Regions from separate parts of the Dysosmobacter acutus genome, predicted to be linked through region 3. Evidence: riboswitches for the same ligand, from Rfam matches in the RefSeq annotation. Region 3 holds a riboswitch; each other region holds the start of a gene.
What was found. Region 3 has a riboswitch for cyclic di-GMP ahead of KQI82_RS11565 (hypothetical protein). Riboswitches for the same ligand answer to the same signal wherever they lie in the genome.
Positions count from the first base shown of each region.

Region 1: it holds a riboswitch for cyclic di-GMP, as region 3 does, so the genes downstream of both, KQI82_RS10775 (S-layer homology domain-containing protein) here and KQI82_RS11565 (hypothetical protein) in region 3, are expected to answer to the same signal.
Region 2: it holds a riboswitch for cyclic di-GMP, as region 3 does, so the genes downstream of both, KQI82_RS06665 (Cna B-type domain-containing protein) here and KQI82_RS11565 (hypothetical protein) in region 3, are expected to answer to the same signal.

Region 1 is NZ_JAHLQN010000001.1:2,233,846-2,241,771, forward strand. It holds gene KQI82_RS10770 (energy-coupled thiamine transporter ThiT) at 3-563, shown strand; cyclic di-GMP riboswitch class I at 897-980, shown strand; gene KQI82_RS10775 (S-layer homology domain-containing protein) at 1,118-6,031, shown strand; gene KQI82_RS10780 (DUF4397 domain-containing protein) at 6,198-7,214, opposite strand; gene KQI82_RS10785 (hypothetical protein) at 7,681-7,926, opposite strand, start outside.
Region 2 is NZ_JAHLQN010000001.1:1,359,610-1,371,741, reverse strand. It holds gene KQI82_RS06665 (Cna B-type domain-containing protein) at 1-7,022, opposite strand, end outside; cyclic di-GMP riboswitch class I at 7,062-7,153, opposite strand; gene KQI82_RS06660 (hypothetical protein) at 7,208-7,663, opposite strand; gene KQI82_RS06655 (type IV pilus twitching motility protein PilT) at 7,931-8,998, opposite strand; gene KQI82_RS06650 (hypothetical protein) at 9,015-9,428, opposite strand; gene KQI82_RS06645 (hypothetical protein) at 9,421-9,870, opposite strand; gene KQI82_RS06640 (DUF4860 domain-containing protein) at 9,867-10,355, opposite strand; gene KQI82_RS06635 (hypothetical protein) at 10,367-10,675, opposite strand; gene KQI82_RS06630 (type II secretion system F family protein) at 10,680-11,720, opposite strand; gene KQI82_RS06625 (transglutaminase-like domain-containing protein) at 11,814-12,132, opposite strand, start outside.
Region 3 is NZ_JAHLQN010000001.1:2,410,192-2,422,323, reverse strand. It holds gene KQI82_RS11575 (DUF368 domain-containing protein) at 1-682, shown strand, start outside; gene KQI82_RS11570 (hypothetical protein) at 891-1,109, shown strand; cyclic di-GMP riboswitch class I at 1,219-1,299, shown strand; gene KQI82_RS11565 (hypothetical protein) at 1,454-5,329, shown strand; gene KQI82_RS11560 (hypothetical protein) at 5,344-6,009, shown strand; gene KQI82_RS11555 (type IV pilus modification PilV family protein) at 6,002-6,307, shown strand; gene KQI82_RS11550 (type II secretion system protein) at 6,309-6,797, shown strand; gene KQI82_RS11545 (GspE/PulE family protein) at 6,802-8,514, shown strand; gene KQI82_RS11540 (type IV pilus twitching motility protein PilT) at 8,504-9,547, shown strand; gene KQI82_RS11535 (type II secretion system F family protein) at 9,566-10,780, shown strand; gene KQI82_RS15805 (prepilin-type N-terminal cleavage/methylation domain-containing protein) at 10,866-11,177, shown strand; gene KQI82_RS11525 (prepilin peptidase) at 11,308-12,105, shown strand.

The DNA of each region.
Region 1 (7,926 bases), 180 kb from region 3:
CCATGCAACATGCAAAAGTCAAATGCCTCTGCGAGGCCGCCATCATGCTGGCCCTGGCCCAGGTGCTCAGCTACATCAAGATTGAGCCCCTGCCCAGCGGCGGCTCCATCGACCTCGCCATGGTGCCCATCATCTTCTTCTGCTTCCGCTACGGCCTGGCCTGGGGCACTGGCGTTGGGTTCGTCTATGGGCTGATGCAGTATTTCCTTGGAAATGGAATTGCCATCTCCTGGACCACCATGATCGCCGACTACCTGGTGGCCTACACGCTCTTAGGAGTAGGCGCGGGATTCTTCCGCGGAAAAAAGGGCGGCATCTATCTGGGTACTGTTGTCGGCACCTTCCTTCGCTTCCTTTCCAGCTTTGTGGTGGGCGCCACGGTCTGGGCCGAATATATGCCGGATGAATTCTTAGGCATGGCCATGACCAACGAGTGGGTCTACTCCTTCCTGTACAACATGACCTGGGCCCTGCCCGACGCCATTTTGTGCGTCGTGGTATTTGCGCTGCTGCAAAAGCCGCTGCGCAAATACTTTACCTGCGCGGACCTCCAGCAGGCGTAATCCAGCCCCGCTCCGGGAGAAAATTCCCGGAGCGGTTTTTTTCGCGGCAGAGCGCATCCGGAACAAGTCAGACCTGAATTTACTCTTCCATAAATGCATTGTGACGCTTTATGTTAAATTTTGCACATTTCTATTGACTTATCCCGCCCATTTCCTGTATAATAAGAGCCAACATAAGGAGTATGCTGAGTGACCAAATCCATTTTGGGCTGGCAAAGCTATTCCCGTACATTGTGTTGTAATCGCCTTTGCCAGCGGCAGAGGCGGTTTTCTTTTGCCAAGCGTAAATGAGCCGTAAATTCCTCCGCCTCTTGTCTTCCGGCATCCCGCATCCATACTATTTGGCAAACCTGTTGAAAGACAGGGACGCAATGCTATAGGGGCTAATCGATCTTCGTATGCCAGCCAGCTGCCCGCTCTCGAACGGAAATCGGGGCCTGCCAAATAGGAATGCGGCAGGCTCTTTTTTGATTCGAGGTGATTTTATCGATCCACGCCAGCATCTTTTCCCGCGGAAGAGATTCAAGGAAATGAAGAAAGGTGGAAAGATTCTTATGAGGAAAAAGCTACTCAGTGTTCTCCTTGTTCTGTGCATGGCGCTTTCCCTCCTGCCCACTGCCGCATTGGCGGATGAGCCGGAAGTGCCGACCACGCCTGAGGAGGTTACAACGGAGCCGCTGGAGAATACCCAGGAGCCTGAACAGGCGGCCGAGCTTCCGGAGGAGGCGGTCACCTATGACGCGCCGCAAAGCACCGATCAGGCCGAAGTGAACGGTACAGCATATCCCACGCTGGCTGCCGCTCTTGATGCGGCCGGTGACGGCGATACCGTCACATTGCTCAGCGATGTAACTGCCACAACATATGATGGCAGTGTGACAATCAGCAAAAAGGTCACGCTTGATCTGAATCAGTATTCTCTGATTGCAAAAGAATCCGGCTGGTTTTCTTTGAAGGCGGAGATCACTTTGAAAAACGGCACTGTCTCCTATGAGAAAAGTGACGGATTGTCAATCAATGCTCCCGTAGTGATGGTGGACTGCACGCTGAAGAGCTCCACAGGGTCTGCAGTAAAGTTGTCCTCCGGCAGCACCCTAACTGCTACCAACTGCACCTTTGAAATGACTGGCAAGGGCAGCGCCGCAATTAAAGGTACGGCGGACCAGGTGCTCCTGAATGGCTGCACCGTAAACGGCGGCACCAGCACGTATGCCATTGACCTCACCTCCAATGATGTCCTGCTGACAGACTGCACGGTAAGCGGAGGAAGCTCCGAATCCATCTATGCAGTAGTTTCTAACGCAGGCGGCACCTTCACGGTAGATGGAGGATCCATCACCGCCACTGCCGACAAGCCCGCCGCTTCTATCACCTGGAGTTCCCAGGGCACTCTTGTGATAAAGGGCGAATCAGAGGTTTCAGGTACTGTGAAAATGTACGGCACCGCAGATAACGCAGGCGGCCATATTCGGATAGAGGGCGGCTGTTACAGCGCCGAAAGCACAATTGCCAGCAATAAGCCTGCCAATGTAGAGATCGTCGGCGGCTACTATACCGAAAACAGCAATGTCGGCGACTTTGTAAAAGCCCCCTATATGGTCGTGGCCAATACGGATGACGCCAACAAAGAGGCATATCCCAAGGCCATTGCCGCTCCGGAGACCGGCTCCGTGGCCTACGTCGCCGATGTCAACGGCGGCACCTCTTATAAAACCATCGACGAGGCAATCGCGGGAGCAAACGGAAAGCCCATTCTGCTGCTTGCAGACGTGGAGCTGAGTTCCCTGCCCGCAGACACATCTATCAATGCCCAGAATAAGTCGGTGAGCTACGGAGGCTCCCTGGCCAAGTTGGTGTCCACGGGTGCTGAGCTGATCAATGTGGGGACCCTGACCGTCACCGATGGAGCCGTCGGCAGCTTCACCATGGCCGCCAAAGAAATTACGGCCGGTTTTGTACCGGAGGCACTGCGGGCCACGGTCCTTAAGTACATCCCCGATGATTACAGCATCGGTGATCAGAACGGTTTAAACGGCAAGGTGGCCGCTACCAGCAGTTTTGGCGCCACAATCGGCAGGACAGGCTATGAAGCTCTGGTCAACGCACTGTCTGTTGCCTGCCAGAACGACACATCCTCCAGCCAGATCAACGACGTGGTGGTCATGCAACAGGATTCGTCTTCCCACACCGAAGCCCTGGCCTATGCCACCTATACTCTGGATCTAAATGGCCATACATTGGGTGGTTCTTCTAATGAATACGGCTTTGGTATTGTTCCGGTGAGCGTCCTGTCCCCAAGCCATGCCAACATCACCCTGACTGACAGTGCCAAAAGCGGCGAAATCGTCGGCAGCAACTTCGGCGTGGTTCTGAACGGTGAAGTTCCCGGAGTCAAGCTGGTCTTAGACGGCGTCAAGGTGACCTCCACCACCGGCGAGGGCGTCTATTTCCCCGGTAAGGAGCACAGCGCCCTGACCATCAAGAGCGGCACAGAGATCACCGGCTCTACCGGCCTCGGCATCAAGGGCGGCAACGTTATCATTGAGAATGGCGCTAAAATCAGCGGTACCCGGGCAACATCTGAAATTCCGGAGGCATCTACTCCCAGCGGCATTTCGGACCTGACCGGCGATGCCGTCTACGTGGAATGCGGCTACAATTTCCCCCTGTCTTTGACCATTCAGGGCGGCTGTTTCTCCAGCGTGTCCGGCGAAATGGTTCGCATGCTCTTCTCTGATACCACCGAAGTGGAAGAGACCATCTCCATTTCCGGCGGCTATTTCTCCGCCAAGCTGGACAGCAAGTATCTTGCAGCAGGTTATTATGTCCAGCCCAGCGACAAGGACGGCTACAGCTACATGGTCAGCGACAGCGCGGTTGCTCAGATCGGCACCGACAAGTACGGCACCCTGGCCGAAGCCGTAGCTGCGGCTGGCGAGGGACAGACAATCCGCATGCTAAAGAACACCACTTTGGACAGCGTTCTTTCCTTCAGCGGCGACAAGGCGGTTACACTGGACCTGAACGGAAAGACCATTACCTCCGATTACGCGATCAACATCGATACCGGAGCTAAAGTAACCATTCAGGGCAGCACCGGAACCATCGCACTGAACAACGGTGCGCGCCTGATTATCACCGGCAACACCGCGTATGAAAACAGCGGCGTGCATATTCCGGAAAAGGCCGTCCTCTCTACGCTGAATCTGAAGAGCGGCACCATCACCAGCAGCAAGGGCGCTACCGTCTATGTAAGGGGCAGCGGCGCCACGCTGAATATGACAGGCGGCACAGTCCGCAACACCTATAAAAATGGGACAACGGACGGCAACTTTGCCATCAGCGGAGATGGGACCCGCGACAGCAAAACCGATAACGGCGGCATTACCATCAATATCTCCGGCGGTACAGTGGAAAGCGTCCAGGACTGCGCCCTCTATCTCCCCGGTGCCAACACCACCTCCATTTCCGGCAACGCGGTCATCAAGGGTTGGTGTGGTATTGAGATCGATTCCGGTAAGCTGACCGTCTCCGGCGGAACCATCCAGTCCACATACAGCGGAGACGGAACCCGTAAGTATAAGCCAAGCGGCAGCGGTAACTACAACTTCGGCACCGCTCTTGCCATTGTCTCCAAGGGCAATCAGAGCGCAACGAGTTACTATGGCCACATGGACATCACCATCACCGGCGGCACATTCATCAGCCCCACCTACTATGCCATTGATGAGTACAACCTGGCGCATGTCCAGAATGAAGCGAATCCAAGCGCAGCTTATATCGAAGAGAACGGTTTCTCCATCACCGGCGGCTATTTCTCCGGTAAGGTCGGCGCCATTCTCTCCGACAATATGAAGTCCTTCATTACCGGCGGACGGTTTACCTCTGACCCCACCGCCTACCTTGCCACTGATTATTTGGCTGTGACCGAGGACTACACCACCGGCGGCGTCACCTATAAGTACGCTGTTCAGGAGAAGAAGACCGAAGTTGAAGTGGTCGTGTCTCCTCCCAACGTGGCTCCTCTCCCCGAAAATGCCAAGGATGAGGTAAAGGAAGCTGCCGCGGCACTGGAAACCGCCCCTGCTCCCGAAGGCCTGGAGACTGTTGCCAACAAGGTGGCCCAGAACACCACGCTGACCAGCGATAGTCCCAGTGTCAAGAAGGCCTTGGAAGAGGCGGAAATCGATATCGCTGACGAGTCCGTTACCATCGTGGTGGAGCCCTATCTGAACATCGAGGTGAAGGACTGCGTCAAGGATGAGGGCAGCGACGCTCTGGTCACTTTGGAGCTGAACATCACTCCCATGTACAACACCGTGGCCACCACTGCCAATGTCAGCGAGGGCGACGAACTGGTCAAGGAGATTCCGGAAGGCAATGACAATCCTGATTTGAAAGTCAACGCCGCGGTGGTCGGTTCCCCCAAGCCCATGACCGTCACCACTCCCGTGACCATCACCATTCCCCTGCCCGATGGGTTCTCCGTGGAGAACCTGAAGGTTCAGCACACCAAATCCAACGGCAGCGTCTACTATTACGACGCCACGATTGAGGGAGACTCTTCCAAGACCGCCACCTTCACCGTGACCCACGGCTTCAGCAAGTTCGTTCTGAAAGCCGACGCCCGCACCGCCACCGTCACCTTCAAGAACGGTAATGACATTGTGGCTGAAAGCCAGTCCTTTAACGCCCTGAACGTGGGCGACAAACTGCCCACCGCCTCCAAGAGCGGCTACAGCTTCAGCGGCTGGACCTTTGAGGGCATCGACGGAACCTACACCACCCTGACCGACAAGCTCCTGGATGCTTTGAATGGCAAGGATGTTACCGCAACCGCCAAGTTCTCCGCCAACTCCAGCGGCGGTGGTGGCGGCGGCGGCTCCGTCGTCACTCCGCCCACCGGCTGGAAGAACCCCTTCACCGACGTGAATGAGAACGACTGGTGCTATGACGCAGTGAAGTACGCAGTGGAAAACGGCCTGTTTAACGGCACCACCGACACCACCTTCAGCCCCAACGCCACCATGACCCGCGGCATGCTGGTCACCGTGCTCTACCGCCTGGAGGGTTCTCCCGCCGTGACCGCCGCGCCCTCCTTCTCTGATGTGGCCGCGGACAGCTACTGTGCCAAGGCCGTGGTTTGGGCCAATGCCAACGGCATCGTCAAGGGCTTCTCCGAGGATGTTTTCGCACCGGGCAGCAACATCACCCGGGAGCAGATGGCCGCGATCCTGTACCGCTATGCGCAGTACAAGGGCATGGAGGCCGTGACCCTGGAAGAAAACCTGACCTCCTTCCCCGATGCCGATGAGATTTCCGAGTATGCCGTCTCCGCCATGAACTGGGCGGTTGGCAAGCAGCTCATCACCGGCAAGACCGACGGCACCCTGTCTCCCAAGGGCAACGCGACCCGCGCCCAGGTGGCTACCATCCTGATGCGCTACTGCGAAACCGTGGCGAAATAACAAGTGCGAAAGAGACCGGAGCTGATGCTCCGGTCTCTTTTTATTGCAAAGCGGCAAAAAAGCCGTGGGGCGCGGTGTGCCCCACGGCCTGAAACCCCTTATTCTCCTCCGGCTCCGTCGGAGAAGCGCGCAAAAGCAGCGTTTTACGCTGTTTTGTCAGTTGGCGTTAATAATCTTCCACCACTTTGGTGCGGATTACCTGGGAAATGTTCCAGTTGCCCAGGATATAGATGGTATCCATGGCTCCGGCTCTGGCATTTACGTAGAAGGACACCAGAGGATCCACGGAACCGTAGCCCGGCAGATAGTAGCCTGCCATGGCCAGAGGCAGGTCCTCCACAGTCTGGATATCGTCATACATCCGATTGAGTGAGTACGGGGTCTGGGCAATGTAGAAATCATACTCCTTGGGCCGCGCCTGACGCCAGATCGTTACTTCTTTATAGCGCACATCCGTAAAGACCACCCGGCCGTCCGCCAGCACCACATCGAGGGCCGGGCTGTTGTAGACCAGATTCACCGCGCGGATGCAGGCCCGGTTGGCCGGGCGGTTGTTGCAGGGTTTATCCGACACCCGCACCAGATCCAGCACTCCGCCGGAGCGCACGATGGCCAGGGTGATCACTTCCCCGGCGCTCATGGGTACGCTGCTCTGGTAGAGCACAGTCCGGGGAGAACGGACGCTGTAGATGGTGACTGTACGGAATCCGTCAATCACATTGAAATAATTGCCAAGGTTTCCAAACGCCAGATTGTTGGCCACGGTTCTGGATCCTACCGCCACCCGGACGGGCTCTCCGTCCGCTACAGCGTTGAGAAAACGAACCGTCGCGTATCCGGGGTACTCCGGGCGGACGCCGGGCATGGGGATGCCCACAATGGGCGGCAGAGGGATCACCGGGGTCTGGTCCGGATTCGCCGCGGGAGGCTGACCCACGATGGGCGGCAGAGGAATTACCGGCGTCTGGTCCGGATTCGCTGCGGGAGGCTGGTCCACAATGGGCGGCAGGGGAATTACCGGCGTCTGGTCCGGATTTGCCGCGGGAGGCTGATCCACGATGGGCGGCAGGGGAACCACCGGGGTGTCTCCCTCATCCGGTACGATGGGTGGCAAGGGAACAACAGGGGTGTTTTCCGGCAGCGGCGTTGCCGGTACATCCCGGAGATTTTTTTCTGTTGGCATGGAGTGAAGCTCCTTTCAGATGATTGCGCGCTGATTCACCACGCGCCTGTTTCATTGTATGCCCCGCGGACCCGGTTTGCCTGTCACCGGCAGGCCTTTCCTTCTATCCAAAAAAAGTCGATTTTTGCGGTATAACCTGTCCCCATCTGCCTATACTATCTCTGTGCGTTTTCCGAATCTCAAACGCTTGACAGCATAAGGAGGGATTTATTCTGGGGCAGGCAACTTTGTATACGCTCAACTGTACCAACTGCATTTTTTTAGAAAAGCTACTGGATAAAAGCGGCATTTCCTACGAAAAATGTACAGACGCAAAAGCCATGCGTAAGCTTGGGTTCACCACTGTGCCGGTTCTGGAGGCCGACGGCCGCCGGATGTTTTATCCGGAAGCGGTAGAGTGGGTCAATCAGCAGATCAAGGAAGGGTCCTGATCCCGTCTGGGTTCAGGACCCTTCCTGCTCAATTCCTATTTTTCCTTCTGTCCCTCTGATGCTTCCTCATGAAAAAGGGAGATCAGCATCCGCACTGTGATCCGTTCCGCCTCCTCTAAGGCCTTTTGCATCCGCCCGGCCTCCTGGAGCCTGAGTCTATCCCATGCAGGCTTTGCAGCCGCCGCATCAATCCCTGCCCTGCACTGCGCTATGTAATCAATGCAGAGTGCCAGCTGCAAAAGGTCCGGTTCGTCCATTGTTCCCTTGTTCCTCCCCAAAGG
Region 2 (12,132 bases), 1.1 Mb from region 3:
TAGCTGACGATGAAATTCACACCGCCCAACGTGATGCGCTTGCCTGCCTCTACCGGGTTGCCGGAGGCATCCAGTTCCTTGACGGAATAGGTCAGGCGGTTGCCCTGCTCATCGGTGGCGTACAGGTCGGAGTAAGTCACGCTGTAGCCCGCAGTGGTGTTCAGGGTGATGACGCCGTCCGCGTCGCCCACGGCCATGTTCAGCGCGTTGGACTTGACCTGGGTCTGGCCGGCATAGAGCTGCAAGCTGACTTCGGCCTTCTCGGCGTCAGGCGTGCTGTCGCTCCATGCCTTGGTGACGGTAACGCTCCGCAGCTCACGGTTGGTGATGCTGTTGTCCTTGTAGCTCACCAGGTACTTGACGCCGTCGATGGTGACGGTGTCGCCGCTTGCTACCTTGGTGTAGGTGCCGTCGCTGTTGGCCACGATCTCATAGACCGCGTAGGTGATGGCCTTGCCGCCGTCGGTGTACTCATCCAGGTCGGACCAGGTGGCGTTGCTTACGATGGTCTTCACCGCGTCGGTGCGCTCGGAAAGGGTCTCCACGCCGTCCACGGTCTCATAAAGGCCCACGGTGGCGGTCTTTTCCTCGCCGATCCAGCTCTTGGTGACGGACAGGTCCTCTCTCTGGGTCATATCCAGATCGTAGTACAGCTTGATGACCTTCTGGGCCGGATCGCCGGTGACCATTGCATAGGTCAGCGTCTTGGGACCGGTCTTGGCCTCATTCAGGCTGTAGCCATCGGGCACCAGGCCCATGCCGTCCTTGCCTAACTCATAGTCGGAGGAGAAAATGGTGTCGAAATAGGTGATGACCAAATCGGTCTTATCGGGGTATTCGCTCTTCTGGGTATAGGTATTGCTGTTGACGCCGGTTTCAAAGTAGTACTCCACACTGTAGGTTTCCTTCAGCATGTTGTTGACCACATCGATGTTGCCGGCGGTACCGCCGTCCACGGTGATGGTCCAGGTGGTCTGGGGATACCAGACGTTGTTGGACCAATAGGAGGTGTCACTGGAAGCAACGGCGATTGCATAGACCGTTTCCGTGCCGATCACGTATCCGGTGGGCGCCGCAGTCTCCTTCAGGTAGTAGCTGCCCTCGGCCAGATCGGTGGCCAGGCCCTTGCCGGCCGTGATGGTCAGCTTGCCGTCCGCGCCGATGGAAATCTCCTTGACGAGGGTCTCGCATGCAGCGTCGCTGTACAGCCCGAACACCGCGTTGGCCGCGATCTGGCTGTTGCTGCCGCTGCTGGCGGTCTCGCCGCTGTCGCCCTTCTTGGTAAAGGTGACCTCCGCGCCGACGGTCTGATGCTCGGCGGTGATCTTGTCGTAATAGTAGGTCACGGTCACATCCGCGCTGTTGAAGTTTCCGCCGTCGGGGAAGGTGACGCTGCCGTCCTTCACCTCCACGGTCTGGACCTCGCCGGTGCCGTTGCGCAGGGTGACCCGGACGATCTCATAACCCGCGGGAGCCTGCTTGCGCTCGGTGGTAAAGGCCTCTGTCGCGGTGTACTTGCCGGGGTCCTTATAGTCCTTCACGTCCGTGACTACCCCGGTCAGCTGGCCGGGATCGGTGGTGGAGGGATGGACCTCGTTGGTGGTACCCTCATAGTAGTAATTGGTGGTCAGCTTGTAGAGGGTGCGGACGTACTCCAGATGGATCACGTACACCCGGTTGATCTGATCCACGGTGACGGACACATCCCCGGTGAACTCCAGCGGAGTGTCCTCCCCATCCTTCACGTCGATGAAGGCGCGGGTGTTGGCGGAGACATACTCAAAGGGAATGCCATTGAGCGCCGCATAGTCCGCGGGGTCGACGCTCAGCGTACCGGGGCCCTCAAACTCCTGCACCGTGCCGGCGGCACTGTAGGAGAAGACGGTGGTGCCGGACTGGACGGTGGTATAGCTGGTGTCCACGCGGTACCAGTATTTCTGAGGCTGATCGTAGGCGTTGCTGATGGCGTTGTTCCCGCCGTAGGTGACTTTGTAGGTGTCGGTTCCGTAGACGATGGAGCCGTTGTTCTCCACCTTGCGCAGGACCTGCTGGCCCTCAACGGTCTCGTAATACACCTCACTGACGCTGTAGGAGTATTCATGGCCGTCGCCGTCCACATCATACTTCTCCAGATCGCCGAAGGAGAAGCTCCACAGCGCGTCGGTGTCGCCGTCGCCCTTGGTCACATACAGGGGATTGGTGATGCCCTCGGCCAGCTCACTCTCGGGAACCAGCTGGTTGTCGTCGCGGTACAGGGCCACATAGATGCCCTCCACGGCGCCGGGGACATAGTAGTCGCCCTCGACGGTGCGGTTCCAGGCCTTGGTGCCGGCGACAGGAATTATCTCCTGCTCAATGATGTTGACGAAAGCATTGGGCACAACCTCGCCGTTCTTCATCAGGGCTTCCTTGGTATATCCCGCGGGAGCGGTGGGCTCGTCAAAGGTGTAGAAAATTTCGCTGCGGTTGTCGTTGTACTTGGGCAGGCCGGAAACGGTGTAGCTCCAGTTGTTGGAGTCAGCATCCTCGGCCAGGTAGATGTTGTCGCTGTCACTCTCATTGGCCTTGGCCGCATCCTGGGTCAGGACAATGGTGGTGGGCAGGGCGGCTCCGCCGACAGTGGTCACGGAAGCGCCGCTTGCTGTCTTGGCGCTCAGGGTGAAGGTCACGTCAGGATGATTGTTGGTGGGATCCCTCCAGATCTTGGTGACGGTAGCGTCCTTCACGCCCTGGGTCAGGGTGTTGGTGATAAGGGCGGAGTTGCTGTTTTCGTGGTTGACAGTCGTGCTCTGATAACCCTCCACACTGGCCTCTTCGATGGAATACACATAGGCCGTGACGGAAGAAGCGCCGATGTCGTAGAGATCCAGACCGTTGAAGTAGACGGTCCAGCTGTTGTTGGTGGTGTTCACGTTGGCGCTCACCTGGTCGGCGCTCAGCTTGCCGCCCTCGTCCACAGCGACCGTGCCGTCGCCCGCCACGGTGACGGTGCCATACGCGCTGGCGCCCTGCTTCAGGGTCAGGGTGATGGCCGGCCGGTCCGCGTTGGCGGCGCTGCCGTCCACCCAGTTCTTGGTGACGGTGAAGGCGCCGGTGGTGCTCTGGGCCAGCTTGTTGGTTACCTCGAACGCAAAGTTGGCGGAGTTATCCAGATCGTCGGAGATCACGGGTGTTTCGTAGCCCATGACGGTCTGCTCGGTCACTCTGTAGATGTACAGCTGGCCGTTTGCATCGTACTTCTCCAGGCCGGACCAGGGGGTGAAGGTCTTATCCACATTGGTGGACACCGTCTTGCCCGCCATAGTCTCCCAGTTGGCGTTGTCAGTGCTGCGCTCCAGCTGGATGGTGGCCTGGGCGGCGCGGCTGCTGTCGCTGCCCGCCAGAAGGTCGATCCACTCCTTGCTGACCTGGACGGAGACGCTGCCGGTGATGGTGTTGACAAAGTTGTAGGTTCTGCTGCCATCCTGGCCGTCCTCAACCGCATGGCTGCTGGTGTAGGCGTCGCCGTTGGCGTTGGTGACGGGAGACTCCACCACGGTGTAGACATAGGCAACCGCAACGGACTCGCCGGTCTCCGCATTCTGCTCAAAGTAGTACTTGGGCAAATTGGTGAAGGTATAGCTGCCGGTCACGTTCTCCGCGGGGTTGGTGCACTCGGCGTCCGCGGGATACGCATAGGCGACCTTTTCACTGCCGTCCTCCTTCGCCTGATACAGGGTGAAGGTGGCGCCGGGGGCCGTGTAGCCCGCGGGGTGGTTCCAGGTCTTGTTCACGGTGACGGAGGTGGTGTCCTCGCTGCCGTTGGGCGTGTTGGTGATGGTCACGGAAGCCTCGCCATTCACAAACTCCGCGGACTCATTGTTCTCGCCATAGGAGATGACGGGGACGTAGTTGGCGGGGCCGCTGACCTCGGAAACCGTGTAGGTAATCTTGTTGCCCGTGGCGTCGTACTGCGGCACACCCTCCCAGGAGGCGGTCCAGCCGTTCCCTTCGTTCAGGGTCTTGTCTTCATAAGTTGCGCCGTCGTTCAGCCGCACCACAACCGAGCCGGTGTGGCCGCCGGTGATGCCGTCTTCCCAGTACTTGGTGACGGTGATGGCGCCGTTTTCCTGACGGGTGTTGGTGAGGGTGAGGCCGTTGGCGGAGGAGGTGTAGCCGTCAAAATCGCCCAACTCCTGCACCGTGTAGGTGTGGACCTTCACGGAGGCGACCTTGCTCAGGTCCGTGGTATCATTGCCGTCCTTGTCCAGGAAGCTGTACTTGGGCAGATTGCCGAACTCGTGGCTCCAGCTCTCGCCCTTCAGCTCCACGGCGCTGCCGTAGGCCGCGCCGTCCCGGAGCAGCTGGACGCTGATGGCCGCGGGCCGCTTGGAATCGTCGCCCGCATCCTGCCAGGTCTTGCTGACCGTCACAGGCGCCGTCTCATTGGCCACGGTGTTGGTGATCACGAAAGGATCGGCCGCGCTGCCGCTGCCGGTGATCCCCACCAGCTGATAGGAGGAAGCGGTGATCTCGCTGACGGTATAGGTATAGTATTCGCCGTTGCTATCATAGAGATCCAGCTCAAGGGAGGCAGCCGTGTTGCCTGTGGCCTTGCTGCTGTCCACATCCAGGTAGGTGTGGCCGCCGTCGCCGAAGCTCTCGCCGTTGCGCAGCACTTCCACCTGGACCGTGCGGGGCAGGGTGAGCTCCACGCCCTCGGGCAGGATCCACTCCTTCTCCACATAGATCGAGGTCTTGCCGGTGGCGGTGTTGATCAGGGCCAAACCGCTGCCGCTCTGATCAAAGCCGTTCAGCGTAGGCTCAGAGATGGTGTAGGTATGGCTGCCGCCGTTTTCCGGATTGTTGTCGGGTACGGTGAGGGTGTACTCCCAGTATTTGGTTGTGGTGTTCTGGGTGGCCGCGACGCGGACATTGCTGTCGGCGCAGTTATTTACCGTAGCCGTGGAACCGTTCAGGTACAGCGTGGCAAACGCCTCGCTGCCGCCGTCCTGATACACGTTGACGTAGATGGGCTGGGTAGACTCGCCGCCCTGGGGATTGGCGGGCATATACCAGCTCTTGGTGAGGGTGAGGTCCTTGTAGGTCTGCGCCAGCTTGTTGACCACGCTGCCGCCCTCGCTCAGGTCGTCGCCCTTCACCGAGGTGATGGTGACCTCGCCGTAGTTGACGGTCACGGCCCACTCACTGTCGTTGGCCACATAACCCTCGGGAGCCGGGAACTCTTTCATGGTATAGGTATAGCCGGAGGGGATGGTCTCATCGAACAGCACCTCGCCCTTGTGGCCCTCCTCCGCGGAGGAGGATGCCTCACGGATGATGGAAGGGGCCGCGGTGGTGCTGGTCAGGGTGAACTTCGCGCCGGGCAGCTTCTGCTGTTCGCCGTTCACCGTGTGATGGGAGACCTTGTTGAAGACCAGGCTGCCCAAATAGCCCTTCACGATGGGGGCGGGGGAAGTCTTGGTGTACTCGTTACCGGTACTGGCGTCCTGATAGGTGAAGGAGGCCGCGCCGGTGGAGTAGGCCTGACCTTCCACAAACCCATCCTGGGTGTTGTCCAGGCGCACCTTGTAGGTCATGGTGTAGGAGGTGTAGCCCTCGGGCACGCCGGTGGTATCCTTGGCGGCTCCGGCCAGGTTCCAGACAATCTCACCATCGGCCTGCGTGGCGCCGTTGGCGCTGGTGAACTGGACAAAGCCGATGCACTTATCCTTGGTTTCCACGGCTCCGCCGGAGACGATATCGCCCGCCGCCTCACCGGTGGAACCGCTTTGCTCGATACTGTTGAGAATGGAGGAAAAGGCGCTGTTCAGAGCCGCCGAATTGCCGGCCAGGAACACGTCGCTCCGATTGGGGTTTGTGGGATCGTCGGCCGGACGCTTCCCCACATAACAGTCGTCCTGCAGCCAGCTGGTGATGGTCTTGGTCGTGCCGCTGCCATTGACAATGTTGCCGCTCAAACCATAAGAGATGGCGAACAGGTCCACGCCGGTGGAGTTCACCAGAGTTTTGCAGGTATTCTCTACCGCTCGGCTGTTGGAGCTGCTTGTTTCAGAGCCATTTCCGCCGTCTTTAGAAATTGAACCCACATCATTGCTGCTGGCGTCTCTGCGGTAAGTAGGCTGGCCGTCGGTCAGCAGCACGGCAAACTTGTTGTCAATGCCCGCGACCTGGCTGTTCACGCTTTTCTGGGTGAACAGGTTGTTGGCCAGCATCACGCCGCCGCTGGTGTTGGTGCCGCCACTGGCGCTCAGGCCGTTGATCACGTCCTTGGCCCGCTGCAGTGCGGTGGCGTCGGTAACGTCCACCCAATACTGTTTGCCGCTGGTCTGCGTGTCCAGATCCCGGGAATTTGCACTCTGTGCAAAGGTCACCAGAGACACATAGCGGTGGGTGCCCGCCTGTGCGCCGGAGGCATAGCTGTCCAGGAAGGCGCAGGCCGCCGCCTGGGCCGCCATGATCCGGGACTGGGTGCTGCCGCAGTCGCTGCATTCATAGGTGGTAACTAACTCCGAATTGTGATTGCGTTCTCTTTTGCCGCAGTTGGCACAGGCATAATAACCATTGTATTTGCTGGTAGAAACCCACTCTCCCCGGACATACTCCTTACCGCTGCCGTCGGGGCAGTATTGGTGCCACTTATAGCTCTCTTCCATGCTGTCGTTTCCGCACTCGGCGCAGTAGTCCATCGAGCCGGAGGTATCGATGATCAGCGTGGTCGCTGCGTCGGCGCTCTGGGTGGTGGTGGTTGCGTTCTTATAGGTGACGTTCACCTTCACGTTGAACTCATTTTCCACTCCGGTGGCCGTCAATTCCTTGGTGACGGACACATCGTAGTTGGATGCGCTGCCGTCGGAGCCGTTCGCCATGTAATAGGAGGTTCCTCCCTTGTTGACGATCTGCTCCGTAGTCTGTTTTTTGACATCGCTCTCATTTGCGGCCAGCACACTGATGGGCAGCAGGCTGAACGCCATAACCACTGCCATAACCAGCGACAAAAGCCTCTTCTTTGTTGTTGCCATAATTTCGTTCTCCCTTCGTTTCTTCTTGAGATCGAAATATGTGGCGGCCGGACAGGCATGGCCCCCGGTTGGCGGGCTTTAGCCTCCGAACTTTGCGTCCCGTCCTTTCAGGCGGTTTGCCGTTTCAGATATTTCTGTTTGCTGACTCGTTTGATGTTTGTGGTCTGTTCGTGCTCTGTGCGGGGTCAAATAGGCGGGGATGTCTTTCTCAATTCGTATTCATCGCTTTGTCCCGTATCAGTCAGGGCGCTGTTGAACAGCATTCCAAGCTCCAGTACGCTGCGGAAGCTCTCTTCCCGCCCTTCCTCCAGCCAGGCAACGGTCCCCTGCCAGCTGGCGTTCTGACGGAAAATCACTTTGATGGAGAACGTGGCCGCCTGGCCCTGCTGCTCCATGTTTTCCGTCCGTACCGGGGGAAGCGTTTTGTCCACCGGGCGGAAGGAGCGCTCTGCGGTAAATGGCTGCGGGAAGTTCATCTGGTCCAGGATCGTCTCCATGGCCAGCAGGAATTCGATGAACCCGGTGAAGGGAACCGCTCCATTCAGCATCAGGTTGTACAGCCTTCCCCGCAGGACCCTGTCCTGATAAGAGTCGATGCATACGACAGTGGTATGGTATTCGTTTCCCAGTACCCTGTGCATATGCCGCCTCCTTTCTGCTCTTGTGAACTCAGTTTACACGACACCGGTTACGTATCCGGATACATTTTGAAATTCTTTTTACATTTTTTCTTTCCAGAAGCAAGTTTTCCCGTCACCGGGCCGGGACGCATGTCCTTTTGCCCCACTTGCCGGTTTTCACGGTTCATTTTATTCTCCCGCCGTTACAGGAGTGGATACATTTTCCGCTTTTCCCCGCAAAACGCAACAAAAAGCAGAAAGCCAGGCTTTCTGCTTTTTGTTGACGGATTATTTTCCCTGTGACAGCCGGCGGCGCATCTGCTCCGGGTTCGCGGCGTAGTCCGCCGCGGTTTCCTCGCCGATGGCACCCTCCTGATACAGCTTCCAGATCGCCTGGTCCATGGAAATCATCCCCTCCGCGGAGGAGGTCTGTATCACGTTGTCGATCTGATAGTTCTTGCTGTCCCGGATCATATTGCGGATGGCGCCGTTGACCCGCATGACCTCCACCGCCGGTACCCGGCCGCCCTCTTTCCCCGGCAGAAGCTGCTGGGAGATCACCGAGTGCAGCACCATGGAAAGCTGCGTCCGGACCTGGGCCTGCTGGGCCGGGGGGAAGATATCGATGATCCGGTCGATGGTGCTCACCGCCCCCTGGGTGTGCAGCGTGGTGATGACCAGATGGCCGGTCTCCGCGGCGGTCATGGCCGTGCGGATGGTCTCATAATCCCGCATCTCGCCTAACAGAATTACATCCGGCGCCTGGCGCAGACAGGAGCGCAGCGCGGAGAGATAGTCCTCCGTGTCAATGGCGATCTCCCTCTGGCTGATGATGCTCTTTTCATCCCGATACAGGAACTCGATGGGGTCCTCAAGGGTGATGACATGGGCGCTGCGGGTCCGGTTGATCCGGTCGATAAGGCAGGCCTGCGTGGTGGATTTTCCGCTGCCCGCCGTGCCGGAGATCACCACCATGCCGTGGCTCACATCCGCCACCTCCATCACAGAGTCGGGGATGCCCAGGACCTTGTGGTCCGGAATCTCAAAGGACACCACGCGGATCACCGCCGCCATGGAGCCGCGCTGGCGGTAGGTGTTGACCCGGAAGCGGGCCAGACCGGGCTGGGCAAAGGAAAAGTCGTCGTCCCCTGTCTTCAGGTAGCGGTCCTGCTCCCGCCCCGCCATGCGGTAGATCTCCCCGATCAGCCGCTCCGTCTCCGGCGGAAACACTTTTGTGTCGCTGACAGGCAGAATCCGCCCGTCCCGCTTATAGCTCACCATGCCGCCGGCCACAATGAAGATATCGGACGCTCCGTCCTCCACCGCCCGGCGCAGATATTCGATCAAATCAGCCATTTCTCCGCTCCTCTTTTCAGCCTGTATAAACCGGAAGCTCCTCCTCCGACCGCCAATCGCCGGTGGAGACCGCCTGCCACTGTACTATATTATAATGTATCCGGTCTTTGTCAAAGTCCACCTGGACCCGCAGCTCCTCCGTATCGGATATCGCCACCGCATAGCGGCAGGAGACGGCGCCGTCCTCCGCCGGGGTTTCCTCCACCGACTCCACCGTCTGTCCCTGGCGCAGCAGCGCCAGAACGCGCTCTGCCTCCCGGTCCGCCGCATAGTACTCCGTCACCGCCTGGGCGCTGCGCTCCGACAATGACACGTCCGCCGTCATGGTGGAGAGGCTCAGCAGTGCGAAAATCACCAGACAGAGCACCGCGAACATCACCAGCAGCGAGCTTCCGCCCACAGTGGGCGGACTGGAACGGTTCTCATCCACGGCCGCTCACCTCCTGCCAGGCGATGGGCAGTGAGAAAATCTCCCCACCATTCTCATAAGATACCCGGACCACGGCCTGTGCCAGCCCCTGCTGCGGACTCAGGCCGCCAAGCGCCTCGGGAAACACCTCCAACCGGTAGGAGGCCCCCTCCGAGACCGCGTTCCAGTCATAATCATAGAGCACATACCACATTCCCTGGGAAATCTGGCCTCCCATGGCCTCCCGAGCCGCCTCCATGGCGTGGGCCGGGTCCTCTCCGGCCCGCTTCATCAGCTCCGCGGCGCTCTGGGCCTGGAGGACCGCCCGGTCCAGGGCCGCGCTCTCCCGGGACTTCTGATTGGAGAGCGCGAATGCCTGCACGCACAGGGCGGCGGCGATGGCGAACACAAGGATCATCACCACCTGCTCCATCAGCACAAGGGTCGAACGGTTCTGGTTCATGCCTCCGCCTCCCCGCTTCTGAGGGCCAGCGTCAAGGCGGTGACCTGCCCATTCGTGTCCGTGGCTTCCACCGTCAGCTCCCCGTCCCTCTCCCAAAAGTCAAGACCGCCCGCTTCCATGACCTCATTGCCGTCCTCCGGCTCAAACTCCTCCAGCGCCGAGGCAAACAGCTCCCGCACCGATCCATCATAGTAGTAAATCCGGGTATAATAGGGCTCCCCCTCCACTTCCCGGACAAGGTACAGCGTGGGGATATCCTCCTCATCCAAAGAGAAGCCGTCCACAAAAACGCCGCCCGAAACGTCATTATGCCGCACCTTTGACGCAATATATTGCACACATATCCGTTTTTCATAGCTCTTAGCGCCCCGCTCGCTCAGCTGGCGGTAGCTGTCCGCACCAAGCAGGAGCACCAGCAGAATCGCGGAAGCCAACACGCCGAAGGTCAGCAGGACGAATATGGTTCCAATGGAATGTCGCTTCATCTTCCCCCTCCTCAGCGCGCAAGAACTGTGATCTCCGGCATGATGTTGTCGGCAAAAATCTCATAAAACACCACGTAGCGGGCCTCGTCCACCTGGATGCCGTAGTCCTGCTCCAGCTCCTCTATCGTGGCGGGATAAACCCCCTCCGACGCGTAGCAGCTGACGGCTGCCCGGCGTATACTCTCCTCCAGCTGTCTGCGCCCCTCCTCGCCCTGGGACGCATCCACATGAGCCAGGGCCCCCATCAAAAGGGCCAGAGCCGCGGCGGCGATCACCGGCAGAAAAAGCCAGGCGGTCAATCGCGTTTTCCTCTTTTTCATACGCTCACCCGATGGCAGACATGATCCGCACCAGCGGCAGCATCACGGACAGCAAAATGCCGCCTACCAGAAGGGAAGAGACGATCACAATGCCCGGCTCCACCCGGCTCACCGTCTCCTCCACGCTGCGCTCCGCCTCCGTCTGGAGCCGCCTCGAAATCTCCGCCATCACCGTGTCGCCGCTGCCGCTGCGGATGCCAAGGGCCAGCATCCGGCAAAAGGCAGGCGGCAGCAGGGCGCTTTGGCGCAGCGCCTCCGCAAGCCCCGCCCCCTCATCCAGCCGGGAGCGGCAGTCGCTGTAGCGCCGCTCCACAGCGGCGTTCTCACTGTGGAGCGAGGTGGCCATGGACAGAGCCTCCTCCACCGGCAGGCCGCTGGCCATTCCCATGGACAGAGCCGCGGCAAACTGGGCCGCTCCCACTTTGGCGGCAATGCCCCGGTCTCCCCGGCGGCGCTGCCAAAACCGCCCCGCCCAGTTCCGGAAGGGCAGGCTCACAGAAAACGCCGCGACCAGAGCCAGCACCAGGGCCAGCAGCACACAAAGCACCGGCAGCATACGGTCCAGCACGCCGCCCAGAGCCAGCAGTCCGCCGGCAAAGCCGGTCATCTGGCCGCCCAGCCGGGCAAATACCGACTCAAAGACCGGCAGCACCTTTGCCAGCAGTACCACGATCACCGCCAGCATCAGCAGCAGCAAAATCACAGGATAGGTCAGGGCGCCGCGGATGCGGTTTCCCATCCGCTCCATGGTGTCGTAATAGGCGGCGAGAGCCCGGAAGGACTCCTCCTGACGACCGGTTCTCTCCCCGGCGCCGGCCAGATACACCGCATAATCGGGAAATGCTCCCGTGGCGGCCATGGCTTCGGACAGGGGTTCCCCGCCGTCCACCGCTCCGGCCAGCTCCTTCAGCAGCTCCGACTCCTGATCCCCGTCCTCCGCCAGCAGGTGCAGGCCGTCTCCCACACCAATGCCGGCGTGGAGCATGACGGAGAGCTCCAGACAAAAAGCGGACAGATATCCTGATGACAAATATCTCTTTTTCATATTCCTCTCCACGATTCAACAAAAAATGGACTTGCTTGCGCAAGTCCATTTTACAAAATATTCACTTGCAAGTAAAGACCTTCTGTTCAGTCCTCAGTAAATATATTTGGCGCTGTAGTTCTTGCCGTCGCCAATGTACTTCATGATTTCCTTGCTCTGGTTTCCGGTGGAGGCAAAGGTGGGGTCCATCAGCTTCCAGGTGGTTCCGTCAAAATAGACCACATTCTCCACCCAGCCGGACTCCGGAGAGTAGACGTTGATCCATGCATGGTAGATATCCCCGCTGTAGCCCACCACCAGCTTGGTGGGGACGTCCTGGCTGCGGAGCATGGCCGCCATCAGCGCCGCATAGTCAAAGCAGATTCCCTTTTTCTGCGCCAGCACCGTATCAAGCACCGGCAGGTATCCGCTC
Region 3 (12,132 bases):
GGAGATTCTGACCCATCCCAAGCGGGGGCTGAGCAAATATTGGCGGATGTTCGTGCCCGTGGCCATCGGCTGGGTGCTGGGCTTTTTTGGCTTTGCCAAGCTGATTGCCGTCCTGTTCAGCGCTTCGGAGCTGCTGGCCACCTGGCTCTTTATCGGCCTGATCGTGGGCACTATGCCCTCGCTTTTCCGGGAGGCGGGAAAAGAGGGACGAGGCTGGCCCGCCTGGACGGCCCTGACGGTCTGCGCCCTAACCATGGGAGCCGGACTCTACTATGTGGGCCATGTTGCCGCTGTACAGGTGGAACCTAATTTCTGGTGGTATACCTTCTGCGGAATCCTGTGGGGACTGGGCATTGTGATCCCCGGCATGACCACGGCCTCTATTTTGATGGCCCTGGGCCTCTACCAGCACCTAACGGAGGGCATTTCCAATCTGGACATCGTGGTGATGACCGCCTGGATTCCGGGCCTGGTGCTGACGGTGGCGCTGCTGTCCCGGCTGATGAGCTACCTCTTCCGCTCCCATTACCCGGTGGCCTTTCACGCCGTGGTGGGAATTGTCATCGCCTCCACGGTGATGATCATCCCCACGGCCTATTCCGGCGCCGGAGAAGCCCTTGGCGCGGCAGCAAGCTTTTTCGGCGGGTTTGCCATCGCATTTTTGCTGGATAAGATAGAATAGATATCCCTCCCTCCGGGGAGGGCTTTTTATTTCTGAGCGCCGCTTGGAAATAAAAATTGTCCATGCTGGCCGCTGTGCGGCTTATGGCCTGAATTCCGGGCGCGTCCCCGGCTCGACCGGAGATATGGGCATAAAAACAGGTAAACCGCTTTTTGCATAGGTTTTCCATTTTAGGCCAAAATAAGTCCAAAATGAGAGGGGGAGCGATATGACCAAACTGACGCTGCTGGAGCTTGTGGACGCTTTGGGGATCAAAATGGTGCCGGAGATGTCTGAGTCGGAGTTTCACGACGCGGCGCAGGGGCAGATGGATGCCGACGACCTGTTCCGGGAACTGCTGCGTGGGGAGGGGCTGGTCGCCTGTCAGGAAAAAATTCTCCGATGGGCACATGACCTCTATGGAGTTCCCCGGGAAAGGGAGCAGTGAGGCTGCGGACCGGGGAAACCGGGGCTGCGTCGACCGTGGGAAATACTGAAAAATAAAGAAAAACACAAGATTTGAGTTGAAATTTTTAAGACTGCGTGGTAACATGAGCGTATGTGTAGGGCAAACCCGGCGAAAGCCGGCGACGCAAAGCTATAGGATCGTCAGTTATCTACGACAGCCAGCTGCAACACAAAAATAGGGGAAATGGATTTCAACGGGGAATCATTGCCTGTATTGATGTGAAACCATGGAAAAACTGTCGCTGTAACTTAACAGCGGCAGTTTTTTTATTTTATCTGGAGAGGGAGCAGCGGGGTTTGCATCGCTTGGGGGAGGGGGCAGCAATGGGAAATCGGAAAAATCGCGGCTTCACCCTTCAGGAGGCGCTGCTGGCCGTCGTGCTGGTCGTGGTGCTGGCCGCAATCGCCATTCCATCTGTGATCACGCTGCGCCGGAGCCTGAAGCTGCGGGAGTTGGACGACACTGCCCGCTCCCTCTATCTCACGGCACAGAATGAATTGACCGGCCGCAGGGCCACAGGCACTCTTGCGGAACTTCAGGACGCCCTGACGCGGGAGCAGAGCCTGAAGACCTTGGGGGCAAAGCCTCAGGACGCGGAGGATGACGCCTGGACCAGCCTCTACTACATCTCCTCCTCCCAGGCGGAGGAGCTCTTTCCCGACACCTGCCTGACACTCTCCACGCTGGCGCCGGAGGGCAGCTTTTTGATAGAGCTGGACCCGGCAGGCGGCAGCCTCTATGGACTTTTTTATGCTGAGCGGCCGCTGCTCTATTCGGAGGTCACCGCCCTGTCCAGCCGCAGCCGTGAGGACCGGAGGGCTGAGGAGATCGGCTATTACGGCGGCTTCTCCGCCGCTGCCGCTGGGGGGAGTCCGGCGCTCAGGCCCACAATAGAGGCGGTGAACAGCGAGGACCTTTATATAGCGTTTCACTGCGCCGGACTGAAAGAGGCGGTGGTTGACCAGAGAAATCTGACGCTGGCGCTCACCGTGACCGACGAGTCCGGGGCGGCGGACCACCGCTGGAGCCGCAGCTACACGGGCGGCGACGCGGAATTCAGCGTACTTGCCACGGGAGAGGTGACCACAAGGCTGCTGTTGGACAGCCTGAGACAGGGAGAGCACTTTGCGGAGCTCACCGAAGGGCGTCTGACTCCGGGTGACAATCTGACTGTGACGGCGGTCATCACCTACAGCGGGAAAGAAGGGGTTTTGCGGGGCGAGACCTGGACCACGGTGAACAGCCTTTTTGCGCAGAAGCGGGAGGCGGAGGGCGCCGTGGAGATAGATGTGGCCTGTCTGCGCCATTTGAACAACCTGCGCGGCGACTGCTATGACGGGCGGGCCGGAAGCAGCATCCGTCAGACGGCGGACATCAAGTTTGCCCCGGACAATTGGCAGGAGCTTGCGATGCCCGGCGCGTCGGCGGGGGAGCGGCCGCTGTCTGCTTTTTCCCCCATTGAAAACAGCGTTCTTTTCAGCGGCGGCACAGTTTATGACGGCTGCGGGAATCTGCTTGAGGGGTTTGAGATCAGGGGCGCCGACAATGTGGGACTGTTTGCCTCCCTGCGGGACTGCACGGTCCGCAATGTCCGCATGAAGGATGCGGCCGTCAGCGCCGCCGGGAGCTGCGCGGGCGCTTTAGCCGGCAGAATCGACGGGGTGTCGGCGGTGGAAAACTGCGGAGCCTGGCAGGAGGACTCCGGCTCTGTGGCGGCCCGCGGCAGCTCCGTGGGCGGTTTGGTGGGCCTGTGCGGAAGCGGCACCCTGGAGATGAAGGGTTCCTTTTCGGCGGTGGATGTCACCGGAAACTGGTATGTGGGCGGTCTGGTGGGCCTGGTGGACGGCGCCCTATCCGCGGAGCGCTCCTACGCCTCGGGTACGGTCACGGGAAATTCAAGGGTGGGCGGCCTGGCGGGGCTTTGCAACACAGGCGGGAAACTGGAGATCAGAGACTGCTATACCACGGCCTCCGTGACCGCCGCGCTCAGCGCGCCGGTCACCGCCCAGCGGGCGGAGGAGGACCAGGCTGGCGGCGCCATCGGCAATGCCGGCGGAACGGTGCGGTGCATCGGCTGCCGCGTCTACGGGAAGGTGACGGCTCAGACCGCCTCCGGCGCTTTTTACGGCAAGGGCGCGCTGAGCGCAAGCGGATGCGTCTACCTGGTCCAGAGCGGCTATAACGATGACTTTCCCCAAACCGGCCAGATCGGATTGACGGCAGCCTCCTATGGAGAGTTGGAGAGCTCGGACAACAGCGTGCGCAACAGCCACCCCCACAGCGAAAAGCTGCGTGGGTTGGCGTTCCCGTTCCCCATGGTGACGTCGGATCACTACGGCGACTGGCCGCTGGAGACGGAGGCCCCTGTGGAGGCGGATATTCCCTATGGCCTGTGCTACTATGAGCGGTATGGGGACGGCTCCTGGGGCTTTTACGGCTACGATCGGGAGGAGAAGCTGCAAGACAGCCTTGCCGGAAATGAAAGGTCCATCGCGGAGGCCGGCTACGGCGTCCTCTTGCTGAGCGGCGAATCGGCGGCCGGATGGTTCCGGGACTATGGCGGCGCGGCCTTGGACGCCCCGGTCACAGTGCGCTTCGGCGGCGTCAGCGGTGAGCTTCATCCCCTCAGCGCCAAAGGGAAGGACCTGATGGATCCCTATCCGCTGCCGGGGAAAACGGTCTATGAGACCAAGACCCGCCGCTCCCTTGCCATCAATCCCTATTTTGGAGCGGCGCTGTCCCTGAATGCCCTTTCTCCCTCGGAGAGGGAGCCATTCCAGCTCCGCACGGCGGAGCACCTGGAGAACATCGGCGGCCACGCAGGCGGCTGGTGGTATTTCCAGCAGACCCACGACATTGAGGCCCGGGCCTCCACGGCGCGGATTGACAACTACCTGGGCTGCACGGTGGACGGCGGAGGCAACCGGATCACGGGATTGAGGGACACACTGTTTCTCTGGAGCAACGGAACGCTGCGCAATCTGCTGGCAGAGGGTGTGGAAATCCGCCAGAGCGACGCCTGCGCCGCTCTTGTGAGCGCGAATACAGGGACGGTGGAGGGATGCGGCGCCACCGGCAGCGTAACGGGGACCGGCGCGGATTCCGCGGCGGCATTGGTCTCTCTCAACAGCGGATATGTCAGAAATTCCTGGGCCCGGTGCGACGTGGCGTCCGAGGGGCCTGCGGCGGGGCTGGTTTTCCGCAACGGCGGGAGCGTTTCAGACTGCTACGCGGCTGGTACCGTGTCCTCCGGACAAGAGAACGCGGCGGGGCTGGTGGTGGAAAACAGCGGCACCATCGCTTCTTCCTATGCAAACTGCGCGGTAACGGCGGAGAGCGGCAGCGCGGGCGCCCTGGTCTGTACGGCCGGCGCTATCATAGACTGCTATGCGGCCGGTTCCGTGACGGCAAAGAATACCGCCGCGGGAATCGCGGCGGTGACCGGTGGCAGCCTTCGCGCGGAGCGGTGCTACAGCGTGGCGGAGATCAAAGGCGGCGCCCGCCGGTACGGCGTGGCCCCGGCGGGTGCGGCGGAAGACTGCCGGTGGGGCTATGGGCCGGGATACAATGAGGCGCTTCAAGGCGGCGTGGGCCAGCCCATCACGCTGAACGATCTCACGATGCTGCGGATGGCGGCGCCCTGGACGCTGGAGACGGCGCCGGCGCAGTGCCATCCCCGGGCGCAGGAACTTCAGGGGAAAGCCTATCCCTATCCGCGGCTCTCCGCCTTGGACCACTGGAGAGACTGGCCCCTGAGCAGCAAGCAGATCGCAGCCGGTGATCTGGGGGCCGTGATCCTCTGCGGGGAGAACAGCGCCGGCGGGCCGGATGGGGAGTCCATGATAGTGGGACTGAGCATCGGAGCGGACGGGGAACCGGCGTCCCGGTGGCCGGTGCGGGAGAAAAACTGGCACCCACTGGGCTACGGCATTTTGCTCAGCGGACGGAAAGACGAATCGGAGTGGACGGTGGCTTATACCAGCAGCCGGGGCGGTACGGTCCGTATGAACCTGAGCGCCCTGAGGCAGATGCCGGAACTGGCGCCGGAGGGGATGCGCCTCTACCTGCTCAGCGACCCGGATATCATCAGGGGCGCCAAGGAGACCACGGACCTTGTGCTCACGGATGGAAAAACAGCTTACCGCTTCCGGATCAGCTATGATGACAGCAAGGAACCCGCGGTGGAATTCGTTGGATAAGAAGGGGAGACCACATGGGCGGTGCCAGGTCAAAACTGCATAGCCGGCGGGGCGCGTCGCTGCTGCTGGCCCTTGGCGTCTGCCTCATCTTCTTTCTGGTGGGGTCGGTGGTGCTGGGGTCGGCCACCGCCAGCGCCTCCCGGCTCAAGGGACGCCGGACGCAGGAGCAGGCTTATCTCTCCCTGAGCTCAGCGGCGCGTCTTCTTCAGGAGACGCTGGCCGGCTCGGAGTGCAGCGGCTGGACCAGCCGCACCGAGTACACCTGCGGCTGGGAAGCGGATACCGCCGGGCGCTGCGGCGGCCTCACGGGAGACGACAACTTTCTCACCGATGCCGCCTGGCCGGTGTTCTGCGGCCGGACGGGGGCGGGCGACTACACCGTCAGCGCCGGGCATATGGATGAGGTCCATGTGGCCCTTGAGATGGATGAAACCTACCGGGCTGTGCTCACCCTTACCACAGACAGCTCCGACTATGTGATGACCCTCACCTTTGAGGCTACGCTGACCCATTCGGAGGCCAGGGAAACCTCCTTCTGCTCCCATGAGACCACGGAGGTCAACGAGCAGGGAGAGGAGGTTTGGGTGACGGAGACCTATGACGTCTACACCATCACCGACACCACGGTGATCGCCTGGGACGGCGGCACCATCGCCAAAGGAGGTGCCGGCCGTGGGTAAACGCTTCAGCAGAGGAGAGACGCTGGTGGAGACGCTGACGGCCATTTTACTGGTGACGCTGGCCAGTCTGATGATGGTGCGGATGTGCCTGAGCGGAATCCAGCTCAACCAGTCCGCAAGGGAGCGGGAAAATGCGTTCCGCGGGGAGCGGAACGCCGCCGAACTATGCGATCCGCTCCAGTCGTCGCCAGGGGAGGTCTCCATCCGCGGCGGCGGGAGAGAGGAGACCTATGAAGTCCGAGTGGTGGGCGGCGAGGGAAGGCTGACCTCCTATTCCCTTGTAAAGGAGGGGCGGTGAGATGAGAAGGAGCAGGGGCTTTACCCTGGTGGAGACTCTGGCCGCCGTGGCGATATTGGTGATACTGATTGCCACAATGTGGCTGGGCCTTGCCTCCGCGTCGGATACCTACCGCATCTCCCTTTTCAACGCGGAGAGCGCCACGCTGGCCGACACGGTGGATACGGCGATAGGCGACGTGCTGCGCTATGCCTTGTGGGAGGGAGAGGACCGCTTTACAAATCCGGATTACGGCGTTTCCGGGGGACGGCTGTTTCTGAAGGATGGAAAGCTCTGCCTTACCCCCTCTCCCCTTGACAGGGATGCCGATGGGCTCGGGATCATGCCGCTGCTCAGCGACGGGGCCTATTCCAATCTGGAGCTTTCCGGGTTTTCCCTCTTGTATGAAGACGGGGTGTTCAGAGGAAGCTATACCATTGCCGCCGGAGAAATCTCAAGAGAAATCGAGTTTTGCTTCCGCACGCTGCGGTGCGGGACTGAAGGAGCGTAGGTTCATGGCGTATACAAGACTGGGGGATCTGCTCAAGTCTGTGAATCTCATCACCGACGAGCAGCTGTCCGCCGCCCTGGAAAACCAAAAAAAGTCAAAGCGGAGGCTGGGCGAGGAGCTGATCGCCGAACAGGTGATCACGGAGCAGCAGTTTATCGAAGCTTTGGAGATGCAGTTGGGCGTGGAGTTCATCGACCTGAGCCAGATCAGCATCCCGCCCAGGATGGCGGAGACAATCCCCAGGGGAATCGCCAAAAAGCATGCCCTGGTTCCGGTACGGCTCAATCAGAACACGCTCTACATCGCCATGACCGACCCGCTGAACTTTATGGCCATCGAGGAGGTCAAGACCGCCACCCGCCATCGTGTGGTGCCCATGATCGCCACATCCGAGGCGGTGAGCCGGGCCATCGCCTCCCTCTATGGAAACGAAGGCGCGGCCCGGGCCATCGAGGAGATGCAGCGGGAGATGCGCGCGTCGGAGGGGAGCCGGGGACCGGACCCTTTTCAGGCAAACGAGATCGGGGACGACGCCCGTTCGGCGCCCACGATCCGGCTGGTGAATTCCATCATTGAGCGGGCCATCTCGGAGCGGGCCAGCGACATCCATCTGGAGCCGGAGGAGGGCGAGCTGCGGGTGCGCATGCGCATCGACGGACTGATGCGCGCCGTCATGTCGGTGCCCAAGGATTTGCAGTCGTCGGTGGTCTCCCGGCTGAAGATCATGGGCGGCATGGACATCACCGAGCGCAAGGTGCCCCAGGACGGGCGGGCCAACGTGCGCGTCAAGCAGTCGGACGTGGACCTGCGCATGTCCACGCTGCCCACCATCTACGGTGAGAAGGTTGTCATCCGGCTGCTGGATAAGAGCGCCCGGCTGCTGGATAAGGGCCGCATCGGGCTAACCGGAGAAGACCTGGGGAAATATGAGCGGCTGATCCGCCAGAACAGCGGCGTTATCCTGATCGTGGGTCCCACCGGATCGGGAAAATCCTCCACCATGTACACCATGATCCGGGAGCTGAACCGGGAGCAGGTGAATCTGGTGACGCTGGAGGACCCGGTGGAGTACAACATCGCGGGCATCAACCAGGTGCAGATCAATGAGAAGACCGGCATGACCTTTTCCGGGGGGCTGCGGGCCATTTTGCGCCAGGATCCGGATATCATCGCCGTGGGTGAGATCCGGGACGGCGAGACCGCTCAGATCGCCATGCGCGCCGCCCTCACCGGTCATCTGGTGCTCTCCACCATCCACACCAACGACGCCGTCTCCACGGTGGAGCGGCTTTTGGACATCGGCGTGGAGCCCTACCTCATCGCCAGCGCCCTGAGCGGCGTGATCTCCCAGCGGCTGGTGCGCCGGATCTGCCCTGAGTGCAGGGAGGAGTACCAGCCCTCAGAGGAAGAACTGGCGGATATAGGCCTTCAGCCGGGCACGGAACATAAATTCTACCGGGGCCGCGGCTGCCCTGCCTGTTTCGGCACAGGATACCGGGGCCGAACCGGCGTATTTGAGCTTTTGATAGTGGACCGGAAACTGCGCGGCGCCATTTCCGCCGGAGCCGGACGGGAGGAGATAGACGCGCTGGTCCGGCGGGAAGGCAGGTTCACCTCTCTTGCGGACAACTGCCGCCGTCTGGTGATAGAAGGCGTTACTACCATAGAGGAGGCAAGGCGGATCACCAATTCCGCCGATTATGACTATGAGAGCTGAGGAATTGATTCGCAGCGCGTCGGAGGCCGGCGCCTCCGACGTGCATCTGATCTGTGGTCTCGCGCCCCGATTCCGCATCAACGGAACGCTCTGCCCCCAGGGGGAGGAGCCGCTTACGGCGCAGAGCTGCGAGGGCCTTGCCCGGGAGCTGGCCGGCGAGGGGTTTTCCGATCTGGAGCGCACGGGCGAGTGGGACGGCGCAGATACCATCGCCTCTCGCCGGGTCCGCTTCAACCTGTTCCGCCAGCAGGGCCGCTACTCCGGAGCGCTGCGGCTGCTTGCCGAGAAAATCCCGGCGCTGGAGTCCCTGGGCCTGCCAGTCGCGGTGGCCGCCCTGACGGAGCTGCGCCGGGGAATCGTGATCGTCACCGGCGAGACGGGCTCGGGCAAGTCCACCACGATAGCGGCCATGATCGACCGCATCAACCACAGCCGCTGTGAGCATGTCCTCACCCTGGAGGATCCGGTGGAATATCTCTACACGCCGGACCGGTGCGTATTCAATCAGCGGGAGGTGGGTCCGGACACCCGGAGTTACGCCGCGGGGCTGCGCTCGGCGCTGCGGGAGGATCCGGATATCCTGCTTATCGGCGAGATGCGGGACCTCGATACCATTGAGACAGCGCTGACGGCGGCGGAGACGGGGCACCTGGTGCTGACCACGCTCCACACCGGCAGCGCAGCGGACGCCGTGGACCGGATTGTGGATGTGTTCCCCGAGGCGCGTCAGCGCCAGATTCGCATGCAGCTGTCCATGACGCTCCAGGCGGTGCTCAGCCAGCAGCTGCTGCCGCTGCGCAGCGGGGAGGGCCGGGCTGCGGCCTGCGAGCTGATGGTGGTGAACCACGCCATCCGGAATCTGATCCGGGAGGGGAAGACGCCCCAGATCGCCAGCGCGGTGGCTACCTCGGCGGCCGAGGGAGGCATCTCCATGGATAACGCCGTGCTGAAGCTGTACCGGGAGCGTAAAATTTCCGCCGAGACGGCCCGCCAGGCGGCCCATGATCCGGACTTTGTCCGAAAGAATCTCTGAGCAGAGGGGTGATCTGATTTGCTCGCCTTCAAATATCGCGCCATCTCCCGGGACGGAGCCAGGGTCAGCGGTGTGGTCGAGGCCTTTGATGAGTATGAGGCCGTGGCCAAAATCAAAGAGAACTGCACGGTGGTGACGAAGATCGCCCAGGTGGAGCAGCGTGAAAGCATCCTGCACCGGGAGGTGCTGCCGCCGCGGCGGATCAGCGAGAAGACGCTGGCGGTGGTCAGCTCCCAGTTTTCGATCCTCCTGGGTTCCGGCATCCCGGTGGTCCGGGCGGTGGAGCTGATCGCCCGGCAGACCAACGACAAGGCGCTAAAGAAAATTCTGACGCAGGTGGCCGGGGATGTGGCCTCCGGCTTCGGCCTGGCCCAGAGCTTTGAGAGTAAGGGCCGGGGGTTGCCCACCACATTCATTGAAACCGTGCGCTCCGGCGAGGAGTCCGGTACGCTGGACGTGGCCTTTGGCCGGTTGAAGACATATTATGACAAGTCCTCCCGCACCAGGGCAAAGGTGAAAAGCGCCATGGCCTATCCCCTTTTTACCGTCGTTGTGGCGGTGGTTGTGGTGGCGATTATCATGGTGGTGGCGGTTCCCGTCTTCCTCTCAAGCTTTGCCGCCATGGGGACGGAGCTGCCGCTGCCCACCCGGATGCTGATCGGCCTTTCCAATTTCTTTACCAATTACAGCTTGGCCTCGCTGGGGATTCTGGCCGCGGTTCTCATTGCCCTGAAGCTCTATGGGCAGCGGGAGAGAGGGAGACTTCTCTTTGCGCGGATCCATCTCCACCTGCCGGTTTTGGGGAAGATCGCCGTGCTCAAAAGCGCCTCCCAGTTTGCCAACACCATGTCCACGCTCCTGGCCGCGGGACTGCCCGTGATCCGGGCGGTGTCCACCACCGGGAAGGTGATGGACAATTACTGCATTGCCTCCCAGGTCCTGCGCATGGTGCCCGGACTGGAGGAGGGCAAGCAGCTTGGGCTTTGCATGAAGCGCTGCCAGTACCTGCCGGAGCTGCTGATGGAGATGACCGGCGTGGGTGAGGAAACGGGCACCATGGAGACCACGCTGGAGGTGGTGGGCTCCTATTACGACAACGAGACGGAGCTTGCCTCCCAGAAGGCGCTGTCCCTGCTGGAGCCGGTGGTGATCTGCGTCCTGGCGCTGCTTGTGGGCTTTATCCTGCTGGCGGTTTACGCGCCCATGTTTGCCATGTACAACGGGGTCATGTGAGAGTGCAATTCTTCCGGAAGTTCAACCCGCTCCCGGATGGATATAAAAAAGTGATTGTCATTATAATTTTTAGGAGGAATATACAATGAAAAACCTGAAGAAACGTTTGAAAAAAGGCTTTACCCTGATGGAGATGCTGATCGTGGTGGCCATCATCGCGGTCCTTGCCGCCATCGCCGTTCCCAGCTTCAACGCGTCCCTGAACACCGCCAAGAAGGCCGCCGACGACGCCAATATCCGCACCGCTTACATGGAGACAGTGCTGCACAACTACGACTCCTCCATCACTGGTGATGCTTCTGTCAGCGGAACAACAATTACCTTTGGTGATGGCACTGAGTATAAACTGCAATATTACACTGAGATCGATCAGAACGGTCAGTGGAAGGGCAAATAAAATCACCGTACATTTCCTCAACCCACTGCGGGGATGAATCTGCCCCGCTGAACAACCGTTGAACCGCCGCGGGCGGGAGCCGATGGGTTGCGGCTCCCGCTTGCGATGATTCACCATTCCGGGAGGGCTTATGCTGCATCTCACGCCGGCTGTCACGATTTACATATTGACCCTCTCCGCGCTGTTTGGACTGGTGTCAGGAAGCTTTGCCAACTGCTGCGCCTGGCGCATGGCCCACGGGGAAAGCGCTGCCAAAGGCCGCAGCCACTGCGTCGCCTGCGGCCACACCCTGTCGCCCCGGGAGCTGATTCCGGTGATTTCCTGGGTGGTGCAAAAGGGGAGATGCCGCCACTGCGGCGCGCCGGTCTCCATCCGCTATCCCCTGACGGAGGGATTTACCGCCATAGCCTTTGTGCTGATCGTCCTGCGCTATGACGTGACGCTGAATACGCTGCAATTCTGGATTCTCACGGCGGTGCTGCTGACGATTGCACTGGTGGACCTGGAGACGGGATACATTCCCGATTCCCTGGTGCTGGGGATCGCGTTGGACTTTACCGTCGTCACCGCCCTGCGGGGCGGCCCTTTCTGGAGCCTCTGGCTGAAGGGCGTTTTCAACGCGGCGGCCGTGGCGCTGCCGCTGCTGGGACTGGTGCTGCTCATGGACCGGGTGCTGGGCCGGGAGAGCATGGGCGGCGGGGATATCAAGCTTTTTTTTGCCATCGGGCTCTTTTCCCACTGGAGCTGCAATCTTTTTACGCTGCTGCTCTCCTGTTTCCTTGGCATTGCGTTCGCATTGATTTTCCGCGGCGTGTGCACAGAGGACGGGGAGGGGGCGTTTCCCTTTGGCCCGGCCATCGCCGCTGCCGCGTTTTTGTCCATATTGGCTGCGGAGCCGGCCGTTCAGGCATATTTGAGCTTATTTTGAATCGGAACAAACTTCCCAAAAACGGGA